3 regions of the Paenibacillus sp. FSL H7-0918 genome follow, and region 2 is predicted to be linked to each of the others. Evidence: riboswitches for the same ligand, from Rfam matches in the RefSeq annotation. Region 2 holds a riboswitch; each other region holds the start of a gene.
The links. Region 2 has a riboswitch for cyclic di-AMP ahead of MHI15_RS29665 (hypothetical protein). Riboswitches for the same ligand answer to the same signal wherever they lie in the genome.
Positions count from the first base shown of each region.

Region 1: linked by a shared signal. The riboswitch ahead of MHI15_RS14080 (3D domain-containing protein) and the one ahead of MHI15_RS29665 (hypothetical protein) in region 2 are both predicted to bind cyclic di-AMP.
Region 3: linked by a shared signal. The riboswitch ahead of MHI15_RS09455 (alpha/beta fold hydrolase) and the one ahead of MHI15_RS29665 (hypothetical protein) in region 2 are both predicted to bind cyclic di-AMP.

Region 1 is NZ_JBBOWJ010000001.1:3,119,782-3,127,822, reverse strand. It holds gene ispE (4-(cytidine 5'-diphospho)-2-C-methyl-D-erythritol kinase) at 1-266, opposite strand, end outside; gene MHI15_RS14105 (small, acid-soluble spore protein, alpha/beta type) at 407-583, opposite strand; gene veg (biofilm formation stimulator Veg) at 727-1,002, opposite strand; gene yabG (sporulation peptidase YabG) at 1,279-2,181, opposite strand; gene rsmA (16S rRNA (adenine(1518)-N(6)/adenine(1519)-N(6))-dimethyltransferase RsmA) at 2,346-3,230, opposite strand; gene rnmV (ribonuclease M5) at 3,227-3,778, opposite strand; gene MHI15_RS14080 (3D domain-containing protein) at 3,955-5,121, opposite strand; cyclic di-AMP (ydaO/yuaA leader) riboswitch at 5,407-5,636, opposite strand; gene MHI15_RS14075 (TatD family hydrolase) at 5,835-6,605, opposite strand; gene MHI15_RS14070 (HD domain-containing protein) at 6,657-7,940, opposite strand.
Region 2 is NZ_JBBOWJ010000006.1:193,561-201,601, forward strand. It holds gene MHI15_RS29640 (ABC transporter ATP-binding protein) at 1-159, shown strand, start outside; gene MHI15_RS29645 (ABC transporter permease) at 152-1,432, shown strand; gene MHI15_RS29650 (hypothetical protein) at 1,467-1,655, shown strand; gene MHI15_RS29655 (hypothetical protein) at 2,120-2,479, opposite strand; gene MHI15_RS29660 (hypothetical protein) at 2,613-3,134, opposite strand; gene MHI15_RS29665 (hypothetical protein) at 3,149-3,703, opposite strand; cyclic di-AMP (ydaO/yuaA leader) riboswitch at 3,772-3,936, opposite strand; cyclic di-AMP (ydaO/yuaA leader) riboswitch at 4,356-4,545, shown strand; gene MHI15_RS29670 (hypothetical protein) at 4,797-5,213, shown strand; gene kdpF (K(+)-transporting ATPase subunit F) at 5,340-5,417, shown strand; gene kdpA (potassium-transporting ATPase subunit KdpA) at 5,430-7,106, shown strand; gene kdpB (potassium-transporting ATPase subunit KdpB) at 7,123-8,041, shown strand, end outside.
Region 3 is NZ_JBBOWJ010000001.1:2,094,448-2,102,488, reverse strand. It holds gene MHI15_RS09485 (glycoside hydrolase family 43 protein) at 1-676, shown strand, start outside; gene MHI15_RS09480 (endo-1,4-beta-xylanase) at 721-1,740, shown strand; gene MHI15_RS09475 (alpha-glucuronidase family glycosyl hydrolase) at 1,823-3,877, shown strand; gene MHI15_RS09470 (Nif3-like dinuclear metal center hexameric protein) at 3,901-4,695, shown strand; gene MHI15_RS09465 (hypothetical protein) at 4,780-4,953, shown strand; partial or broken gene MHI15_RS09460 (glyoxalase) at 5,031-5,141, opposite strand; cyclic di-AMP (ydaO/yuaA leader) riboswitch at 5,388-5,574, shown strand; gene MHI15_RS09455 (alpha/beta fold hydrolase) at 5,680-6,489, shown strand; gene selD (selenide, water dikinase SelD) at 7,082-8,041, shown strand, end outside.

The sequences.
Region 1 (8,041 bases), on a different contig from region 2:
AGATGGATATGTACCCCACTCTTCACGTTATAACGGTCTTTAATAAGCCTTGCCGCCTGGAAAGCTAAATTTTTCTCGTCCAGGGGAATATAACCAGCCTGACTTGATATTATAATAGTATCCCTTGGCAGCTCAGACAGCTCTAAGCGGTCTGCTAAATCTACCATGGTCATAATCATTTCCACCTCATGAAAACCGTCAGCACGTTTGTGCAACACATCCAGCATCAAATTAATTTTAGCTGGTGCCTTTTCATACATTTTCAAGGCGTTCACCCACCTTCAGCTTTTCCCGTAAAAACAACTTAACATATTATATGAGAAACTTCTAATGAAGTCCAATAATAAAAGGGTGTCGCCATTTAGACGCACCCTTTTTCAGTAATATTCACTTTATAGCCTAAAATTTAAGATTTCCGCGCAGCCTGTTCAGCAAGCTGTATCGCTTTTTTCACCATGTTGCCAGCGTCTTGAGTTGTAATTCCACCCCAGCCCTCACGTTCCACGGTTTCATAAAAACCCAGCTCCTTGGCTAACTCTGTCTTCAGTTCCTCCGACATCATGCCTCGTTTTCTGCGGCTCATTACGGAATTCCTCCCTTATGAAAATAAATGATTAACCCATTGCCCAATTAGTATGCTTGCTTAGCACACGGATCATGCACCAAATATTTGTCCCAAAAAACGTAAACAAAAAACAGCCTCCAAGGGAGACTGTTCGTGAAACATTAAGCTTTAATATACATAATCCGCATCTGCCCATCGTCTTCACAAACTGTGATTTCCACAGATTCAGTAAGTATATCGGCATAGCTATAGGAGACTCGCTTAAAAGTTTGCTGCTCCTGATCCAGTTTGACAATAAATACAGAAGGGTACGTTTCTTCCAGGACACCTGTGCGTTCAACGGTTTTACGACGACCTCCGTTTGCACGCAATGTGATCTTATGACCGACGTGAGCTTCAAGACTGCGTTTGATTTCCAACAGCGCGTTATTAGCCATTACCTGACGACCACCTCTTTTCTTGTCCATTATACAACTTTTTCAGGACAATGTCAAAGCAAATAAATAATTAATTATAGTTGATGCATATTTCGTTGTCAACGGAATTTTTTTGCGAGAAATCAGCGCCGGACTAATATCCTTGTTATCTGTAATATAGGCATTACAAAGAAAAAAAGAAAGGGTTAAGCTCAGCGCTCACCCTTTCTTTCGGATATTCTATTCAGCCCATTCAAATTACCTATATTCCTGACACCATAGACCTATCTCTGCCGCTTAAATGGCTGATGGTGTCACTTTTAGCGCCGACAGATTCTGCAGTCGCGGCATTCCGATGCGGAAGCTGCCACGGGTCTCAACACCACCAATACCCTGATTACCGCTGATGGTATTATTCAGAACATCGCTAAGATTTACAGTATCCCTGATGGAAGTAAAGGATGATTTTGCTGCTACATACACGGGATCCAGAGCATGGATCAAAATTCGACCAGGTGAACTGGCAAAATTAGCTCCAGCTCCAAGTAAGGCCTCGAAATGAGATTGACAAGCACCGGCAACAATAGTCAACGCATCAAAATTCCGCTCATACTCCCTAGCTACCCTAATAGCAGCTATAAAGTTTTGCGAATTTTTATAGCTATTCAGACTATACAGATCGTAAGTATGCTGTTGCTTCAGTACCCCATCATGACCAGTGATCACTACAATATCTGGGCGTACACGGGGCAACAGCCGGTATAACGTATCAGCCATTGCAGATTCATGAACATGATGCCCTTCAGCGGGAATCCGCAGCTGCTCGTATAAGCTAAGGCTCTTATTCAAATATGCCGGATCGCCATCCAGATGCAGTACTTTACCTGGCACTTCAAAATAAGGAGCTTCCTTGGACGGTGGAGCCCATGTCCCCTCTGTTAGGGTTCCCCCGCTCCGCTGACTTTGCTCCTGACGGTCCTTCCGCAGCTGTGTCAGTGATTCCTTCGCTTTGATCTGTGCTTGCTGTCCCCGTTCCGTTATTCGGGTAGGAGGCACTTGAACCAGGTCATCCAGAGGAGAATCCGCCAACAGGCGGAAATCTGTGCCTTTAATGACGGCTCTATCCTGCACAATATTATCTACACGAAATGTTAAATCACCGCCATAAGATTTGCGAACGACCAAGTCTCCTAAATTCATTACAACCACCACCTCTACCCCATCGTATGGGCAAAGGCCTCAGTTGGTTCATAACTCAACATATTTTTAAAATATAAGAATGTATAATGCTCCACCAGAATAACATCCTTATATTTCTACGAGAAACGGTTGTCGTCCTTAAGACAACAACCGTTTCCTATTGCTTATTCAATTCCAGCGGCTAGCAAAACACCGCTTAAGCGGGCGTATTCTTCAAGACTGAGTGTTTCTCCGCGACGGGTCGGTTCAATACCCGCTTCTGCGAGTAAAGCCTCCAGCTGCTCACGTCCTTGTTCAGGGAAGTAACGAGCCTTCAGATTGTTAGCAATCGTCTTGCGGCGCTGTGTGAAAGAAGCGTGAACCACTTCAAAGAAATGCTTCTCACTCTCCACCTTTACCGGAGGATGCTCTCTAACCTTCAGACGGATAACAGCAGACTCCACATTAGGTTGAGGGATGAATACCGTACGTGGCACGATACAGACGAGCTCAGGCTCGCTGTAGTACTGCACGGCAATGCTAAGACTTCCGTATTCCTTTCCACCTGGAGATGCAGCCATACGCTCCGCAACCTCCTTCTGAATCATTACAACGATGTTATCAAGGGGAAGCTTCTCTTCGAGCAGCTTCATCAGAATCGGAGTAGTCACATAATAAGGCAGGTTAGCAACCACACTGACCTTGTTCACAGTGGTGAAATCTTCCTTGAACATTTCCTGCAAGTTCACATTGAGGACATCATCGTTACGAACCTTAACATGGGGATAGGGGGAAAGTACGTCTTTTAATATTGGAATCAGTCTACGGTCAATCTCTACGGCAGTTACAGCACCCGCTGTTAGTGCCAGACGCTCCGTCAGCGCTCCAATTCCCGGCCCGATCTCCAGCGCCCCAGAATCGCTATCTAGTCCAGCAGCGTCTACAATCTTGTCCAAAATATTTTGATCAATCAAAAAATTCTGTCCCAGGCTTTTCTTGAACTTGAATCCATAACGTTGAATAATCTCTTTGGTCCGTTTTGGAGTCGAAATTTCCTCTCTACCACTCATGAAGTAATGCCTCCCTGATCAATTTGGGCGAGAGCCCCGGCAAATTCCTCCCGCGTAATCCCAAACATCGCCAGCCGCTTGTACAGCTGTTTGCCGTTACAATATCCGATTCCAAGCAAATTACCAAGTGCCATACGTCTTTCAGCAGCCCGAGGGTGTACAAGCATTCCAGCGGCCATAAGATCATCAATACCAATCAAAGCAGGTGCTCCTTCAAAAGAGGTATGTACATTACGCAGCGCATGACGAATCGCCTCTGGCGATGCATTCTCTACACCGATATCCCCTTTTCGAGTTGCGTCCTTCTCTGGAATAAAAGCATGCTTGCAGCCCGGCACCTTCGCTGAAACGATTTTACGAATTCGCTCCCCAGCATGGTCCGGGTCCGTAAGAATAATAACCCCTCTACGTTCCATAGCAAGCGCGATCTTAGCAATTACAGTCCGGTTTACAGCAGAGCCGCCTGTCTCAATGGTATCCGCTTCTACAGCACGCTTAATGGCTACGGTATCGCTTTTGCCTTCAACGACGATTAATTCCTTAATCATATTTCTTGACTCCTTCCAAAAAAAGCAAAAAGAAGAGGATTCGCTCCTCTTCTTTTGGTTAAAGAATGTATAAGTGATGAGCGGTTGCTCTGCGATCAACGAAATGATCATCCAGCGTTCCTTAACGGTTATCATCACTATAGCTTATCAAAGGATTTTTTGCAAAAGCTTCAGTTCTAGTTAAGCTCTGGTTTCACAGGTCCAATCACATAAACGGTACGTGATTTACGGCCGAAATTACGAGCATGGCTCAGGGAATCATAATAGACATCCACTTTATTGCCTTTAATGGCACCGCCAGTATCCTCTGCACGGCGGAATCCAAGCCCATCGATATAAACCCACCAGCCAATAGGAATTACATTCGGATCTACTGCAATTGTACGACCTTCCGTTACGCGTGTTCCGGAGGCAGTTTTAGTACCTATCCCTGGCTCTTCTGACGAATAAGCTGTCATGGAGACGTTCTTAATCATCTTCTTGTACTCAAAGTCTACGCCAGCCTTGCTTGTGACGTTCTTAGTCTTAGCGCTAACTTTAGTCGTTTTGGAGGTAGTGCTTGATTTGGAAGTTGTTGTAGCTTTAGCAACTACAGTAGGCTTAGGAAGTGCTTTAGTACCAACGGCAATGATCTTATCTTTTGTTACCGTTTGTACTTCCTTGCCGATCATGCGCATAGAGGCCAGTTCTCCGTCTTGATAGATCTTTTCAATATGCTGAACCATGACGCCTGGTTTGCCTGCCTGTGCCACTCTAACTGTTCCCACAGTAAGGGAGGGATCTGCTGTCTTAATAACACGGAAAGGTAAGTTAGTTGTTCGCTGTACCGTTTGCTTGTTGATACGAACGATCTTAATCTCCATGTCAGCAGAGATGGTGGTGTCTAACGAAGGAAAAATCTTATCATAGCCTTCTAGGTTGATACCCAGTTTGTCAATCGCTTGACCGATAGTGTCTTCGGTCGTATATAACGTTTTTGTTGCTCCGTCCGCAGTAAGGCTAAATTTCTGCGCACGATTGATAACGACACGGTCACCGTCTTTTATTTCATCACTCAGACCTAAAGATAATTCATCATGCGGCTGCAGCGAAATTTGCTCTTTCTCCAACACATCACCAAGAAGTGCTTCTCGCGTTTCAAGTGTCTGTGTTTGCCCGTCTATTACTAAAACTAATTGTTTATTACTTTGACCGTGTACGTACAGCAGAATTAACAGCGCGATTGCGATTGAAATCACACCTGCAAGTAAAAGTACGCGAGTATTTACTTGCTCCCACCGTAATGCGAAAGACCTGCTGGATGACTGCGAATCATGGGATACCTCTGGTTGGAATAAGCCCATTCTCTCCATCCTCCTTACATAGCCTCGTCGTCAATTTGTATATCATGAGGACTGAATTTCTTTGACGAAACTATTTGAGATTGTCACAGGATACGCACGTATTAACTTAGCGTCTCCTGCTCATGGATCGCCTGCTCGGCACAGCTACTCCCACACCTGTTATATAACAGTATGCGGGCAACATTCAGTTTATTCAAAAATAAAGAAGCCTAAAAAGAGTTCTCTTGAGGACTCTTTCGTGGCTTCTCCGATGTCAGAATACGCGGGAATGTTTGTGCACGAGGTTGCCTCTCTTACTTGCGCTTACGGGGTTAGCTGTCGGGTTCGGACGAAAGAGAGACGCCCTATTTCAGGTCACCCGCTCACGGCGGTTGCCCTTAAATTCACCCCAAAGACCACGTGAAGAAATCAAATATTGTTCTGCGGCAATTCCTAGTCGTATTCAAGATACAGGCATGCGGCAGTTCAATATTGGTTCCCCCGTTCTCCATACGGAGACTCAGCGAGACGATCCATGAATCAATGGCTGTCACAATAACAACAGCTCACATCACTGAAAAGATGATATCCTGTTTTGATGCATGTTGTAAAGGACGATTCAACCACGTTTACGCAAATATATGGTTAAAATATTGTAATAATCAGCCGTTTTTATATTAAAAAAGTTTAATATATCGGCCATTCTCTATTTTTCACCCGTTTTACTCCTGTTTTCAGACAATCCCAAATCGTTCCAGTGCGTTCGCATACGTAATTTTAGCCAATTCTTCCCATGTTAACCCTTTAATTTCAGCCGCAGCCTCTGCTACTAACTTCACATGAGCACTCTCATTTCGCTTGCCTCGGAAGGGGTGTGGAGTCAAATATGGAGCGTCTGTTTCGATCAATAATCTGTCCAATGGCGTCTGTGCAAGCACCTCTTTAGGCACTCTGGCATTTTTGAACGTGATCGGTCCTCCAAATGACAAATGAAATCCTAGGTCTAGACACATTTTTGCGGTTTCCCAGCTGCCTGAGAAAGAATGCATCACGCCACCAATTTCATTTGCTTTTTCCTCCCGTAAAATCCGTACGACATCTTCATGGGCATCACGGTCATGTATACAGATTGGCATTTTTAGTTCACGGGCTAGTCCAATTTGTTTGCGGAAGACCTCCTGCTGCACATCCTTGGGAGAGGTATCCCAATAATAATCCAACCCAATCTCTCCGATGGCCACCACTTTCTCATGGCTGCAAAGAGAGGCGATCCAATCGAGGTCCCCCTCTTTCATATCAATCGCATCCTGTGGATGCCAGCCCACCGCTGCATAAATATAATCATAAGATTCAGCCAGCTTCATCGTTGAAGGGATCGTTTCCCGATTAAATCCAATATTGATCATCTTGCTAACTCCGGCCTCTACTGCACGAGCTATAACTTCCTCGCGATCCTCGTCGAATTGAGGCGCATCTAAATGTGTATGTGTGTCGAACAGATACATTTTAAAGCTCACTCCTTGTTGTTTTTATCAATAGTTCCATAAATATTTGTATTATTTTGCAAAAATCTCTGCTACAGAAGAGGGCAACCGTGTAAGGGCTTTTTTCAGCTTATCCTGTGGGAAATATAGGTGATATCTGCCACGATGAATCCCGCTTATTGAGCGCACAATATCCGATACCTCTGAAATTTCCCGCAATTGCTCATTGCGATCAAGCAGTAAAATTTGATTATTGTCGAAGGCTGCTCCTGGACGGAACACATCATAAGGCAAATCTGTCGGATAATCAATCTCTAAGTCATATTCTGGGTTAAGTCCCGCTCCCGCAAAACTGCTGCGGATTTCCGTAATCATATCTGTATCCAAATTCTCGATCTCTACATATTTATACAGTTTACGATGAATAAAACGGGTACACAAGTCGCTTAATAACTCATCTTCTTCAAGTGTCCATTGCATAAAAGCAGTCTGTACCAGTGCCTCATCAAGCATTAAATATTGCTTCACTGTTACTTCTCCTCGAAAGAGATCTTCCAGCGGAGCGATCATAAAGCGAAATTTGTACTCCTCCTGGAACAATTCTTTAGCTCTACGGAAGATTTGACGCAAAATAATTTCAGAGCTGCGCGTCACCGGATGAAAATATACCTGCCAGTACATTTGATAACGCGACATTAAATAATCTTCAATGGCATGCATACCTGATTCTTTTACTACAATCCGCCCATTATAAGGACGAAGCATTCTCAAAATCCGATCAATGTCGATGGTTCCATAGTTTACACCTGTATAGTACGCATCACGCAGTAAATAATCCATACGATCAGCATCCAGTGGACTGGAAACCAAATTGACAACAATTTCATGCTCATAAGTCTTAGAGATAACTGAAGCTACTTTACGAGGAAAATCTTCCTCCACATCACGCAATATTTCGGTAATCTCCGTGTCCTCCAAAATAATCCGGCAGGTCCAATCCTCATGGTTCATTTCAAAAGCTTCTTCTATAGAATGTGAAAATGGGCCATGCCCTAAATCATGCAGCAAAGCCGCACACAAAGTAAGCAAACTTTCTTCTGGAATCCAATCCTTATACCCGCTGCGCTCAAATTGCGAAATGATTCTGCGTGTAATTTCATATACTCCTAAAGAATGAGAAAAACGACTATGCTCTGCACCATGAAAAGTGAGATATGAGGTACCTAACTGGCGAATCCGGCGTAAACGCTGAAATTCTTTTGTATTAATTAGTCGCCAAATAATCGTATCCTGTACGTGAATATAATTATGAACGGGATCTTTGAAAACTTTTTCTTCCGTGAGCGGCTGCTTCATGAGATCAACTCCTTCTAATAATTTAATATGATTTTAACTAATATCAGTATATAATAAGTAATTATGTCGTACTTTGTCGAAAAGTATCATTTTTGGTCTTG
Region 2 (8,041 bases):
CGGCTGGAGCGTGGGTATCTGTTATCGATCAGTGAGATCGGTGCAGCACAGCGTATTTTACAGCAGGCGATAGCACAGGGTGAAGTGGAGCATTTTGAAATCAAGGAACCTACGTTAAACCAAATCTTTATCAGAGCGGTGGGTGAATCTAATGAATAAGATGGGGACAATTATCGGCTTTACCTTTAAAAATAAAGTTAGAACGAAATCATTTATGATTACTACTTTGATTCTAGTATTATTGCTCAGCATAGGGATGAATCTTCCCTATATCATCGATCAGTTTAAGGGTGATTCGGCCAAAAGTGAAGTTACTCAAATTGCTGTGATTGCTGAAGAGGGAAATCAGGTTGCAGAATTGTTGAAGGCTTATACTGCGCCAGAGGGCATGCCACAGGCTAAGATAGTACAATATGCTTCTGCGGAGGATGCCGAGTTAAAGAAAGCATTAGATGAAGAGACCGTAGAAGGTTATGTTACTTTTGCGGAACCTACTGGTGAAGGGCTTCCACCCGTTACTTATCATAGTAATGATGGGGAACTAAACGGAGATGTGCAAGTTTATCTCCAAAATGCACTTCAGCAAGCAAACACACAATTCATCGTTGGCGACAAGCTGACCTCTGAACAGATTGCTGCAATGTCAACGCCTGTGCAGATTACTACACAACAGCTTAACGCAGGCGGTGGCAGTGAAAGCTCTCAGGAGGACACTCCAGCCATTAACTACATTATCGTATATGCCATGCTTATGTTGTTCTTTATGTCCATTATGATGACAGGCAACATGATTGCCGCAGAGATAACTTCTGAGAAAAGCTCGCGGATTATGGAGATTCTGATTACAAGTGCCTCACCTTTAGCGCAAATGTTCGGTAAAGTTATCGGTGTTTTCCTAGTAGGAATATTGCAAATTGGGATCTTTGTCGCAGCGATCGTCGTCAATTTGACGCTCCCGCATAATGCGACTGTATTGGCTGATTTTGATCTCGATTTAGGCCAGCTCAATATTAACTTGCTGCTCTATGGATTTGTCTTGTACGTATTAGGTTACTTCCTCTATGCCTTGATGTATGCGGCTGTAGGTTCGATTGTCAGCCGTACGGAGGATCTCGGTCAGGCGGTAATGCCAATCATGATGTTAGGCTTCGTAGCGTTCTATGTTCCACTGTTCAGTATCTCCAATGCAGATACTCTAGTGGTTAAGATAGCGAGTTATGTGCCTTTCACCTCACCATTGACGATGCTGCTCCGAATTGGTGTCGGCGAGGTGGCGATCTGGCAAGTCATTGTATCGCTGCTGATCCTGCTTGTGACTACCTTCATCTTCGGATGGCTGGCAGCCAAGATCTATCGTACCGGCGTACTGATGTACGGCAAACGCCCAAGTATTAAAGAAATCAGAAAAGCAATGAAAGCTTACAAGATCTAAGATGACCTCATATAACTTTTAAGGAGTGCTAATGATGTCTACAAGCGAACAATATACCATTATGCTTTTAATGAGTTCTGTATCGCTGGCTACGGTTAGTAGAATGCTTCCGGATGGCTCCACTTTTATGGATTTCGTTCAAGGCCTATTGACTGGTATTGCTATAGTGGGGATGTTGGCGGGATTGTGGATGTACGGTAAGGCGCGTAAGAGTAAAGCGTAATAGTAAGCACTGAGTTTTCGGGGGTATCCTAACAGCCGTTTATGGTTGCTGGGATATCCCCGTTTTTGAGTTGGCAATCTCTTTGTATACGAGCTGATATAGCTAACGGACCCAGCAGCACTTAAATGCAGCAATCATCGAGATTTAGCAAGATATCGGACACTATAGTCGCTATTGGCATGAAAAAGGGTGAATTAGTAGCTCTTTTAACCAAATAGTTGCACTGGAGTCCGATACTATGCTCAAAAGGCGATAAACGTGCAAGTAACGTCATCTGGGTCCGTAAGGCTTGTCTTGGTGGAAGATGATTAGGGCTTGCTTTAAGACGATCCAAGACGTTCATCGCTCGGGATTTCTACTGGAGTCCGAACGCCGGCCATATTTGTGGAAAAGCTTCAATTAAAGGCTCCTGAGTCCATTAGTCGCTTCATGCGCTCAAAGATCGTTTGAATTCTAGTCAGAGACTAAATTATAGAAAGATTTGCGCTCGTTAGTATATCCGTTTGGGTGGTCATCTGCTCCCGTAGAGCTCTAAGCTGTGTTTTCAGTGCGGGAACACTTTTTTGCAGAATAATGCTTATTTGAGAAAGAGGCAGCTTTAAGCCGTACCACAATACCTTCACAAGCTGTTCCTCCCAAGGTAATGCCTTAGCCGATAGAAGCGAGCGCCGGGCAAAAGAATCAGCACACTGGTGAATACAAGTGCGGTAAGCGTGGATAGAGAATAACTGAGGATCAAAATCATCCTGACGATATATTTTATGAAGCTCTATGAAGGTGCGGATAGTAATCTTGTCTGCCTCATTAGATTGTTCTAACAACATGGAACTAAGTACGTAGACTTCATTAGTATACTTTTGAACACACTCTGCAAATTTAGTACTGTAGGTGGACTCGGGAGGTAAGGGGTCAGGCATGGTGAACACGATCCTTTCAGATTGAGAGATTTGCTTGAATCTATAATATAGAAAAGTAAGAGATGGATTTATTGATGAGATCGGCGGTGTCTGGTTCCGGGCAACTGTGTTTTTGCTGGGAGGCAGTGGATAAAGCTTTTGAAGGCTTGTAGTAGAGCCGTTCACTTCTGGAATTGCTCCCCCCTGCTGCAACACTGTACAGACGCCCTTGCTGAATATGCCCTGCCAAGGATTTACCCTGGAGCTTGGCCTTTAAATCCTGCAAAGCACCCTGAACTAGCTCAAGCTTAACCTGCTCCCAATCTGAACCTTCGCGGCGGACCTTATCCAGCGCTTCTTCAAGACGGCAATGACAGATGGCCCGTAAAAAAGAACTCCATTTAATGAGATCGAAATTTTTGGTGTTGGCAGAGATCAGACAAGCCCCCCAACTGCAGCCTCCCTTACAGGTGAGCTTCAGAATACCATAACGGCAGCCTTCAGCCCCTTCCATTCCATAGTGAATAGGCTCGGGTTCATCCAATACAAATACTTCAATGCGGGATAGTCTGCGCTGGTCCATAGTAGGGTTCCTCCTTAGATTTCCAAAAGCTTTAAGTCTACATGATGAGTGACACTAGCCCTTTCTACACAAGCGAGCATTTCCATTTTATTCTCACAGACTGCGGTATGCTCTAGCCATAGTCGGAACTTCTCTTTTCGTATAACAGATAGATGTAAGGGAAAGGTGCTGCGGGATCTCAAGACATACCAACCGGCGCTTACATCTTTCCAAGGCTCCTTGAAGGCTGTAAACCACGGGAGCTTTTGGTGTGATGACCAATCCTGCTGCTGCTGTTGTTCTCGAATATTTTTATATATCTCATATACAATCTTAGAGTCTAAACAGTCTTTACAAGAAGAAGGTGTGCTGAACTGGCGAAGGGCTTGGATCTGGTTCTGGCCAAATGCATAGCCTACAATGTACCTGTGATTATGTTCTTCGAACCACAAGGCCCCGAAACAAACGTAATTTAGACTTATCGGCTCAAGCAGCCCTTGATGTATCCCTAAATAATAGTGCTTCAAAACATTCACCCCATCCAGCGTGCTATCACCTAATAAGCTTAGGTAACGCAAAAACCGCAGCAAGAGGAGGACCTCTGCTGCGGTTTTGGATTACAGGCAGATATACCTGGGCCAAAGCGTGGCGGATCAAGGGTCTCTCTCTTTACGCTTACGAGGTTAGCTGTCGGATTCGGACGGTGAGAGTCGCCCTACCTATTGAGACTTATGCAGTCTCCTTTGGATTCACCCCAAGTAGGCCAGGTGGCCTGATGGTTCCCCCGTTCCCTGCGAATGCAGGAACTCAGCGTTGATTGTTTTTCATGAATTAGATTCAACCCGAATCATACTCTTTTCAAGATTTTCTGTAAAAAACGGAAAATGTTCTTTTAGAGCAATTTTAACCATATCCTGCCGACTACGACTGAAAAACGAGGTAAATAGGTATTTATGGCGTGTTATCGCGCCTCTTTCTCGCTCAGCCTCAGCTTCTTGCGTTTCTACCTATAATGGGAATTTGCAGTATTTTCGCTCTAAAAAGGTGAATAAAATCACATGTATTATAGATAGCGATTAAACGCTCCAAACTCGAGTAAACAAGAGATATAGAGAGATTAGATATCAAGTAAGCGCTATCTAATGGGAAAATAGTTTTTAATTTGCATTATTTTGGCATCATTCAGGTTTTACAAGTCTTCGTGCATAAGAGTATGATTACTCCTGTTTCAACGACAATCGAATATTTGATCCGCTTAATTTCCGATAAGGAAAGCGGGGGAACCAACAATCGGCAGCCGATGTGAGAGTCGGAAGCCGATTATGGGGTGAATCCTGTAGAGGGTGTGAGTGAGCTCGCATCTATACAGGTAGGGCGACTCTCACCGCCCGAATCCGACAGCTAACCTCGTAAGCGTATGGAGAGAGGATGAGTGCAATGTGACCGCTAGCGAGCCACAGAGGAGATCCTTTGTGGCTTTTTGCTGTGCTCTTAGAAGCAAAGCATTTATGGAGGCCTCCCCTAAGAGGTCGCTAAATTCATCATTAGCGGTATTTGTAAGGCAGCGTCTAATGACGTGACACAACCGAGCTTTAGGTTGTGCCCGAAAATGACGATAGGTCAACATCCTTTCGGAGATTTTCGTTGCCTCCTTGTTGTAAATGAGCAGGAGGAGAAAAAAAGATGACGGATCAGAATGAATATGTGCTTGTATGTGCGCCTACAAAGGCGGGAGAACATTTCATTAAACTTCTGAAGTTCAGGGGTATTAAGATGGCGGGATTAACCAACAATGTGGCTGAGAAAGCTTTACTTGAGGAGCTCGGGATTGAGCAGGTTATTCTAGTGGATACCCGCCATCAGAGCACTTGGTTTCGCCCATCGTTCCCGGTAGGCAGGGTATATCTGTTTGAGAGCAGCTTTCCGCTTTGCTGCCGCTATATTCAGATGTGCCGTACCTGGACGACACAGCCGATTTTTGTGATTACAAGTTCAATAAATCCTAGATTGGTCTATAAAAGACTTGGTGCGAGCTATGTAATCTATTCCCATAGTGGTGATGCTGATTTTCTAATCGATAGATCACCTCATCAAGGATAATGGAAGGAGTGCGGAAGATATGATGGATCTGTATATGGTGGCTTCGTTAGCTGTAATTTACGGGTTATTTTATGGCTTTATGCGCTGGTGCGCAGGTGTAGTTGAGGATACGGGGAGGGATAAGCTGTGATTCTAGTAATCGCTGTTACCCTACTGTTGTTTATATATCTGGTTTACGCGTTGATTCATCCTGAGAAATTTTAAGGAGGGGCATTCATGGGCATTTTGCAAATAGTCGTCGTAATTGTAATTCTCATCTTGCTGGTCAAGCCGATGGGAACGTATTTATATCATGTATTTTCTAACGAACCGAATCGTACGGATCGCTGGTTTGCAGGCACAGAGAAAGGTATTTATAAGCTGATCGGCCTGAAAAAACGGGACGGAATGTCCTGGAAGAAGTATGCACTCAGCTTTGTTTTAACTAATATCGTACTGGTTGCTTTCAGTTATATTTTTCTAAGATTACAGCGGGGATTGCCGCTGAACCCGAATGGAATTGCCGATATGGAACAGACGCTTTCATTCAATACGGTGATCAGCTTTATGACCAATACGAACCTGCAGCATTATAGCGGGGAGACGGGACTATCGTATTTTTCACAAATGGCAGTCATCACGATGATGATGTTCACGTCTGCAGCGAGCGGATTTTCTGTTGCGGTTGCTTTTGTCAGAGGGATTACAGGACAGAAATCAGTCGGGAACTTTTTCGAGGACTTCGTAAAAGCACATATTCGTGTATTCATTCCATTAGCTCTGCTAGTTTCATTGGTGCTGGTAGGATTGCATGTGCCACAAACGCTCAAGCCATCGCTTGAGGTCACTACACTTGAAGGGCAGACGCAACAAATCGCTATCGGTCCAGTCGCTTCTTTGGAATCAATTAAACACTTAGGTACGAATGGTGGCGGCTTCTTCGGAGCCAATTCAGCGCATCCTTTTGAGAACCCTAATCCACTTACGAACGTTCTGGAGATTCTCTCTATGTGGATGCTGCCAGCCTCTTTGCCATATATGTACGGATTGTTCGCTAAGAACAAACGTCAGGGCTGGGTGATTTTCACAGCAATGATGACCTTGTTCGTACTACTGCTGGGATTGAATTATTATGCGGAAACCAAAGGCAATCCAGCTATCAATGCGCTGGGGATCGAGTCTTCGCAAGGCAGCATGGAAGGTAAAGAGGTACGTTTTGGTATCCCGCAATCTTCGCTGTTCACTTCGGTAACAACGGCAGCTACGACAGGTAGTGTTAACAATATGCATGATACGCTGACACCGCTGGGTGGCATTACCCCTCTGGCCCTAATGATGCTCAACAACGTCTTCGGGGGAAAAGGTGTCGGACTAATCAATATGCTGATGTATGCCATCATGGGTGTCTTCTTATGTGGACTAATGGTTGGCAGAACACCAGAGTTTCTCGGGCGAAAGATAGAAGCCAAGGAGATGAAGCTAATTGCGATTGCTATCCTTGTGCATCCGTTCATTATCCTTGTACCAACAGCAGGTGCGTTCTTAACGGACTTGGGCAACGGTTCCATCACGAATCCCGGATTCCATGGACTTAGCCAAGTGTTATATGAATATGTCTCTTCTGCCGCGAACAATGGTTCAGGATTTGAAGGGCTTGCGGACAACACCACCTTTTGGAATGTTACAACCGGAATCGTAATGCTGCTTGGCCGTTATGTCTCTATAATCGCGATGCTGGCAGTTGCAGGCTCACTGATCCAGAAGAAGCCAGTTCCTGAGACGATTGGCACATTCCGCACAGACAATGGTCTGTTCACCGGAATTCTGATTGGTACCGTAGTAATTATCGGGGCTCTGACGTTTCTGCCAGTCATTGTGCTCGGCCCGATTGCAGAATATTTGACCTTACGGTAGGAAGAGGGAGAACAAGATGAGTACTGTAAAAAGAAAAAAGCTGCTGACGGGACCCATACTCCTAAGCGCTGTAAAGGATAGCTTTATTAAGCTTAACCCGGTGACGTTAATTAAAAATCCGGTCATGTTCGTAGTCGAAATCGGTACGATTATTGTATTGCTTATGGTACTGGCCCCCGGATATTTTAATGCAGAGAAATCGGTAGGCTTCAATATCACAGTGTTGTTCATTCTGCTATTCACAGTGCTGTTTGCCAACTTCGCTGAAGCGCTGGCTGAAGGCCGCGGGAAAGCCCAGGCGGATTCACTCAAGAAAACGAAACAGGATATCACAGCTAACAAACTCGTTGGAGGGTCTGTGAAGACCGTTTCTTCTTCCGAGCTTCGTAAAGGAGATATTGTCATCGTCAGTCAGGGAGAACTTATCCCTGGCGATGGTGAAGTAATTGAAGGGCTGGCCTCCGTAGATGAATCTGCAATTACAGGTGAATCTGCACCTGTTATTAAGGAAGCCGGCGGAGATTTTGGCTCAGTCACAGGCGGCACCCGGGTAGTCAGTGATGAGATTAAAGTCAAAATTACCAGTGATCCCGGTGAGTCATTCCTGGATCGGATGATCTCCCTCGTTGAAGGGGCGAAACGTCAAAAGACACCCAATGAAATTGCACTAAATACACTCTTGATCAGTCTGACGTTGATTTTCCTGATTGTAGTAGTGACCTTGCGGCCAATTGCGACTTATCTGGGCGTTGATCTAGATATTCCTGTTATGATCGCCTTGCTGGTCTGTCTGATCCCGACCACAATCGGGGGACTGCTCTCCGCTATCGGGATAGCAGGGATGGACCGCGTCACACAGTTTAATGTCCTTGCTATGTCAGGGAAGGCCGTTGAAGCTGCCGGCGACATTAATACAATGATTCTAGATAAGACAG
Region 3 (8,041 bases), on a different contig from region 2:
CGATAATAATGAAGACACAGTTGGACTGGAAATGAAGGTTTCACGTGTACCTGGTCAATCGCCAAAACCTGAGACTAGTGGAAGATATGATTTTGATGATCAAGTATTGCCGCTGGGATTAGCCTTTCTGCGGAATCCGGCTGAGGGAAGCTGGTCCTTAAACGAAAGACAGGGATGGTTATCTCTTCGAGGACAATCTGCAGGTCTCAGTGAAGTAGGCCAAGTGGCTTTTGTAGGCAGAAGACAGCAGCATACTTCGGCAGAATGGAGCACGCTGCTTGAAATGCCTTCATCTATTGCTGATGTGGAAGCTGGACTTTGCGCCAGATTAGATGAGAATGCTCATTATGAAATTGGACTTGTTCAAAAAAACGGGCAAAAAGTGATTACAGCTCATGTGACTATGGATGGAGTAACCCATACAGCGGCAGAGGTTCCAACTACTGCCGAGCGAATTTATTTGAAAGTTCAGGCTGAGCTTACCGAATACAGCTTCCTTTATTCTTTGGATGGGCAGGAGTGGAATAAGCTATCAACAGCAGCAGCGTATCCATTATCTCCTCAAGCCGTAAAAGGAAATGGATTTACGGGTGTTCTTATCGGATTATATGCAACAGGTCATGGCAAGGTGGCTGAGGTGCCTGCCTACTTCGATTGGTTCGATTATCAGTCTTAATTATTCGAATACTGATATAAATGCTTTTGTCAGGAGGGAACTTGTTGAGACAAGCTAGTGATTACACAGAACCTGCACTAAAAACAATATTTGCTGAGGATTTCAAAATTGGCGCAGCCGTTAACCCGATGACGATACAATCACAGGAGCACTTGCTCGCCTATCATTTCAATAGCATTACCGCTGAGAATGAGATGAAGTTTGAAAGTCTGCATCCGCTTGAAGACATTTATAACTTTAAACTAGCAGATCAGTTGGTTGCGTTCGCCCGAAAACATCATATGGCTATGCGTGGGCATACTTTAGTCTGGCATAACCAGACTACGGACTGGTTGTTTGAGGATAAGAAGGGCGGGTGTGTAAGCAAAGAGACATTGCTTGCACGGCTCAAATCACATATTCAGACCGTGGTTGGGCGTTACAAGGAAGATATCTATGCTTGGGATGTTGTAAATGAAGTTATTGCAGATGAAGGAGAAGAACTTCTTCGCCAGTCAAAGTGGCTGGACATTGTCGGACCGGAGTTTATCGGCAAAGCGTTTGAATTCGCTCATGAAGCCGATCCTAAGGCTTTATTATTCTACAACGACTATAACGAGTCTAATCCACTTAAGCGCGACAAAATCTATAAAATGGTGAAGTCGCTGCTGGAACGAGGAGTGCCGATCCATGGCGTCGGATTGCAAGCCCACTGGAATCTATACGATCCGAGCTTAGACGATATACGTGCTGCTATTGAGAAGTATGCATCTTTAGGGATTCAGCTCCAATTGACAGAGCTGGATGTGTCCATGTTCCGTTTCGATGACAAACGAATGGATTTAAAGGTTGCACCTGCTGAACTGCTCGAGCTGCAGGCAGAGCGCTATGAAGCGATGTTTGCTCTGTTGAAAGAATACCGCGACGTGATTAGCTCAGTCACTTTCTGGGGAGCAGCGGATGACTATACATGGCTGGACGGCTTCCCTGTTCGGGGACGGAAAAATTGGCCATTTCTATTCGATGAGCAGCATAATCCTAAGCCAGCGTATCACCAATTGCTTAACGCTGTCACCAAATCATAGAGCGGGTAACCTGCTCAAGCTTGCGAATCATGAACCCGTCCTTTTCAATCCAGGGCGGGTTATTTATACGGGAGGAATAAACATGACAAATACCGCTTATGAGGCTTGGCTCAATTATGGTCAGCTGAAATCAGGATCTCTATACAATCAATATATAGATTGGTGTGTTGAGTTGGTAGTAACGGAGGACAACGAGACGATTCAGGCGGCAGCCGCGGAATTCATACAGGGGATGACCTCTATGCTGGGCAAAGCGCCACTGCTCACAGCGAAACCTGAAGGACCGTGTATCGTTATAGGAACCTTCCAAGGGGGGAATCCATTAATTAGTAGAGTATTCGCAGGAGAACGAACCGATTCACTGGGTCCTGAAGGTTTCCTTATACGTACAAATGCTACTGAGCAATGTATCGCTGTCGGTGCTTCAACGCCTGTTGGAATATTGTATGGCGTATTCCATCTGTTACGGCTGATAGGAACAGAAAGCGAGATAGACGCTCTGAATTTGTCTATGAATCCGGTGAACGGCCTGCGAATGATTAATCACTGGGATAATTTTGATGGCAGTATTGAACGTGGCTATGCTGGACGGTCCTTTTTTTACGAGTCCAATCAATTTCTTAACGATACAAAGCGGCTGCGTGATTATGCCAGATTGATGTCCTCTGTGGGGATCAACGCGATTTCGATTAACAATGTGAATGTTCATGAGCTTGAATCTCTATTTATAACGGAGCAATATTTGCCTGATATCGCGTTAATTGCAGGAATATTCCGCGTATACGGAATTAAGCTATTCCTCAGTGCTAACTTCGCCAGTCCGATACAGATCGGAGCATTGGAGACAGCTGATCCACTGGACCCAGCGGTGCGGCAATGGTGGAAAGATAAGGCGGGTGAGGTTTATCGAGTGATCCCTGATTTTGGCGGGTTTGTGGTCAAAGCGGATTCAGAAAATCGACCAGGGCCATTCACTTACGGGCGTGACCATGCCGATGGCGCTAATATGCTGGGAGAAGCACTGGAGCCGTTTGGCGGAATCGTGATTTGGCGTTGTTTCGTATATAACTGCAAGCAGGATTGGCGTGACCGTAAGACAGATCGGGCCAGAGCAGCGTATGATCATTTCAAACCATTGGATGGCCGATTTAATGATAATGTAGTGCTGCAAATCAAGAATGGACCGATGGATTTTCAAGTCAGAGAACCGGTATCTCCGCTGTTTGGCGCACTGGAACATACCAATCATCTGATGGAGTTTCAGATTGCTCAAGAATATACGGGGCAGCAGCGGCATCTCTGTTATCTCGTTCCAGAGTGGAAAGAAGTCCTTGATTTCAATACTTATGCCAAAGGGCAAACTACGCTTGTGAAACATATTGTGGACGGATCGGTGTGGGGAAATAAATATAATGGTGTGGCTGCTGTAACTAATGTTGGGGATGACATGAACTGGACGGGGCATGGGTTAGCTCAAGCCAATCTGTATGGATATGGGAGATTAATTTGGAATCCGGAGCTGACGGCAAAAGAAATAGCTGAGGAATGGATTCGCCTTACCTTTGGCACTGATGAAGGTCTAGTGGCTGCTATTCGCGGGATGTTAATGGACTCATGGAGGATTTACGAATCTTACACAGCTCCATTAGGTGTGGGCTGGATGGTTAATCCGGATCATCATTATGGGCCGAATGTGGATGGATATGAATACGCCAAGTGGGGAACGTACCATTATGCGGATCATAAGGGCATTGGTGTGGATCGTTCAGTCAAATCGGGAACGGGGTATAGCGGACAGTATATGGGTCTTAATGCATCAAATTATGAGAATCTAGCGTCTTGTCCAGAAGAGCTGCTGCTGTTCTTCCATCATGTTCCATACACGCATGTTCTGCAATCGGGGCAAACGGTTATACAACATATCTACGATACTCATTTCGAAGGGGCAGAGCAGGCTGCACAGCTTCTAGCAACATGGGAATCACTTGAAGGCAGCATGGATAGTGGATTGTATGTGCAAGTGAAGCAACGTCTTGAAGAGCAAGCAGAGCATGCGCAGGAATGGAGAGATCGGATCAATACGTATTTTTACCGTAAGAGCGGAATTGAGGATCTTAAAGGCAGAAAGATTTATTAGATTTTGAACCGAGGGATGATGGAGTGAGCCTCACGATTAGAGCGATTTTGAAAGATTTAATGGGAACTGTGGAACAGATAGAAGGGACTGTGGATATTCTGAACCCAGGGGAACCGGAAACTGAAGTCACAGGGATTATTACGGCCTTCTCTGCCACACAAAATATTGTGGAGCAAGCAATAGCGTTAGGAGCCAATTTGCTGATCACGCATGAAGGTGTATTTTATAGCCATCATGCAGCGAGCGAGTGGTTAGAAGGTGATCCGGTTTATCATGCGAAAAAAAGTCTGATCGAACATTCCCCAATAGCTATTTTTCGTTATCATGATTATTGGCATCGGCAAGAGCCGGATGGGATTATGATGGGTTTGCTGCGAGAGCTGGATTGGTCAGACTATGTGGAAGAGCAGCAAGCGGCTGCTACGATTCTCACTATTCCTGCTATGACTGTAATGGAAGCTGCTCAGTATATTAAAAGTAAGCTAGGCATCTCTTATGTACGCGCTGCTGGTGACCTGTCTCTGTCCTGCAAACGCGTAGGGATATTAATAGGTTACAGGGGAGGCGGGATGATGGCTATTCCGCTTTTTAATGATCACAATCTTGATTTAATTATCGCTGGAGAGGGACCAGAGTGGGAGACTCCGGAATATGTGCGGGATGCAGGGCACCAAGGCAGATCTAAAGCGCTCATCATGTTAGGTCATGCGGAGAGTGAAGCACCGGGGATGAAATATTTAGCTGAAATCTTAGCAGACAAATATCCCATGCTTCCTACCCGGTTCATTGCTGAACAACCCATCTATCAGATGGTTTAATCTGGGGAAATTAAGAGTACGGAATAAATAAACATATTATGGAGAAAATGAAGGGAAACAGGTCACTGAGAAAGGAGTGTTTCAATGGAAATTCCTTTGGAGGCTGATGAAGTATTAAGTCGGATCAAAAAGCTGCAAAGCGACGGAAGCTCGATCAGTAAAAAACAAGTAAAGCAAAGCGACCCAGAGCTTATGAGAAGTGCGCTGTTCTTTTTTCCAAGCTGGGAGCATGCATTGAAAAACGCCGATCTTTTGTAGCCATAGTATTGTAAAAGGAAGCTAAGTGGACAGGGGGAGATCTCTGATTCTGCTTAGCTTTTTTCTTTTTTATGAAATCATTCGTGCTGTTCATGTGAAATAATATTAACAAGCTTGCCAAACGGATCGGGGACATAGAAACGACGAACACCCCAAGGTACAGAAACTGGCCCAATATTGGTATTGAAGATTGTCGTTTCTTATTAAATAGGAAAGTACTGGTGAATCACCCCCTTTTTCGCTTGCTTCAGAGCAGTTTTTCTAAAGAAAACGAGTAAACAAGAGCAAAAGAAAGAGAAAATGAAGAGTATGCTTAATATGAAATGAAAAGCATTGCTTTCAACATTATTTTGACCAGAGCCCTCCTTTACAAGAAAACCTTACAAGAGTATGATTCATCTCAGAACTGAGAATTATCTTAAATTTACAATTACATAAGCAATCCGCTTAATTTCCGTTTCTGGAAAGCGGGGGAACCAACAACTGGCAGCCGATGTGAGAGTCGGCACTGGTTATGGGGTGAATCCTGTTCCGGGTGCATAATATGCATCCCTGCAGGTAGGGCAACTCTCACTGCCCGAATCCGACAGCTAACCTCGTAAGCGTATGGAGAGAGGATGAATGGCGTGTTTAGTGATGAATAGCCACAGAGAATCCCTCTGTGGTTTTTTGCTGCGTTTTTAAGCAGATATAGTCGTAGAATTTATTATGAAAGAGGTGTTACCTTTGCCTATCGCTAAACTGAACGGAACTTCGCTCTATTATGAAATCAATGGAACTGGCACTCCGGTTGTGTTTATCCATGGACATGGATTAACACACAGTATGTTCAAACCACAGCTGGAGTATTTTTCCGATAAATATAAAGTGATTTTGTGCGATTTACGGGGGAATGGCAAGTCTGGTAAACTGCTGGAGGCCCCACATGAGATTATTGAGACGCAATGTCTGGATCTGATTATGCTGTTGAATGACCTAGGTATCCGTGAAGCAGTTTTTGTAGGAATCGCCTATGGTGGCTTAGTCGTTCAGCATATTGCCAAACAATATCCTGAGCGTGTAAAAGCCATTGTGGTCGCGGATAGCTTTTGTAGGACTCACGGATCAACAATAGTAGGGAAAATACAAACTATGGCAGCATATTGCAGTTTACTAATGTATTATCTCCCAAGCGAGCTGGTGTTGCCTTCGATTCGGATGATGTACCGAGAGCGCTGGAGTCTGGCCTACAATGAGATTAGAAGAGGACTGCTGGACAAACGCCCCCGGGAGTTATATCGGCAAAGGCTGGCTACGAGCCATGTTGATTACACCAGATGTTTAAAGGCTTTTAAACGTCCTGCATTATGTATTGTGGGGGACTTTAATGAATTTGGAGTGAATTGTATGAAGGAAATGGTGTCTCAGCTGCCGCAGGCGCAGTTGGCGATTATTCCGAACGCATTAGATCCAAGTAATCTGTGCCAGCCGGAGCAATTCAATGCGATTCTTCAGCGTTTCTTAGAGAAGCAGCAGGGCAGTCAGCAGATTAGCTGATCTATAGGGAGACCTTCACAAGCGAAGCGTTTAAGTGAGAAAATAGGCGTCCCATAGCCAGGGCGGAATGAGCTGGCTATGGGTCGTCTTTCTGGGAAGAACTTTAGGGGAATTCTCCCTAAAATGAAGGAGATTATGGCTCCTAGAACGTAGATTAGGGAAATCCTCCCTAATAATAGGATGTTTTTAGCCATAAATGGGTATTTGCATGAATTTTTAGGGAGGAATTCCCTAAAAACCTCATTTTAAAGCGATTATCGATGAACATTAGGGAGAATTTCCCTAATATAATGGATATCTAACTAAAGGCTGGCTCATCCGTAGTGAAATCTACGAATGAGCCAGCCTTTGGTTATTTTACTAACCGATGGATGTTGAACATTTACAAGCATATTGTACCTAGAACGCCACTTAATGTCCCTACCCTACCACAGCACCAAATATAGCTCACCAGACGTGGGAAAGAACAATAGACTCTAAATAGTTATAGAAGGAGGCGTAGTAAGCAACGCATCTGCTACTCTTGCATTTTGTACAATGCGATCTACTCGTGTAAGATTAAGATAATTCATACTAAAGGAGCTGAGTCATGATGTCTCAAGCTGAAACTATAAAACTGACTTCATTATCTTCAAAAGGGGGCTGCGGCTGCAAAATCGGTCCCGCCGATCTCATGCAGGTTATTCGTAGTCTGCCACCAACTGTTCCTAACCCGGATCTACTAGTAGGTCTTGATACTAGTGATGATGCAGGGGTGTATCGTTTAAGTGATGAATTAGCGTTAGTGCAAACTGTTGATTTTTTCACGCCGATCGTGGATGATCCCTATTCATTTGGTCAAATTGCAGCAGCCAATGCATTAAGCGATATTTATGCGATGGGTGGAAAGCCGCTTACGGTGCTTAATATTGTGGCCTTTCCTATTTCTGTTTTAGATAAAAGCATTCTCGGTGACATTTTGCGCGGTGCAGCGGATAAAGTACAGGAAGCAGGAGCTACTCTTGTGGGCGGACATTCCATCGACGATAAAGAGCCCAAATTCGGATTGGCCGTTACGGGCCTTGTGCATCCTGACAAAGTAAGAACGAATGCGGGCGCCAAGGTGGGAGACAAGCTGATTCTAACGAAGCCTATCGGTGTGGGGATCTTAACAACTTCCATTAAAAAGGATCAGCTATCTCCTGAAGAAACCACACGCCTTACGACAGTAATGTCTACTTTGAATAAAAAAGCGGCTGAAATCATGGAGCCTTATGATGTACATGCTTGTACAGATGTTACCGGATTTGGGCTACTGGGACATGCCTCGGAAATGGCTAAAGGGAGCGGCACGGGCCTGATCATTCGTCAAGGCGATGTACCGATGCTGCCAAGAGTAAGAGAGCTTGCGGAACAGGGATTTGTTCCAGGAGGCACTAAGAATAACTTTGCCCATCTGGAAGGCAGCATTCTTTATCCGGAAGAGATGGACCAACTAAGCCGCTATATTCTATGTGACGCTGTGACTTCTGGCGGACTGCTGATCTCTGTGGCCCCTGAACAAAGCGAAGAT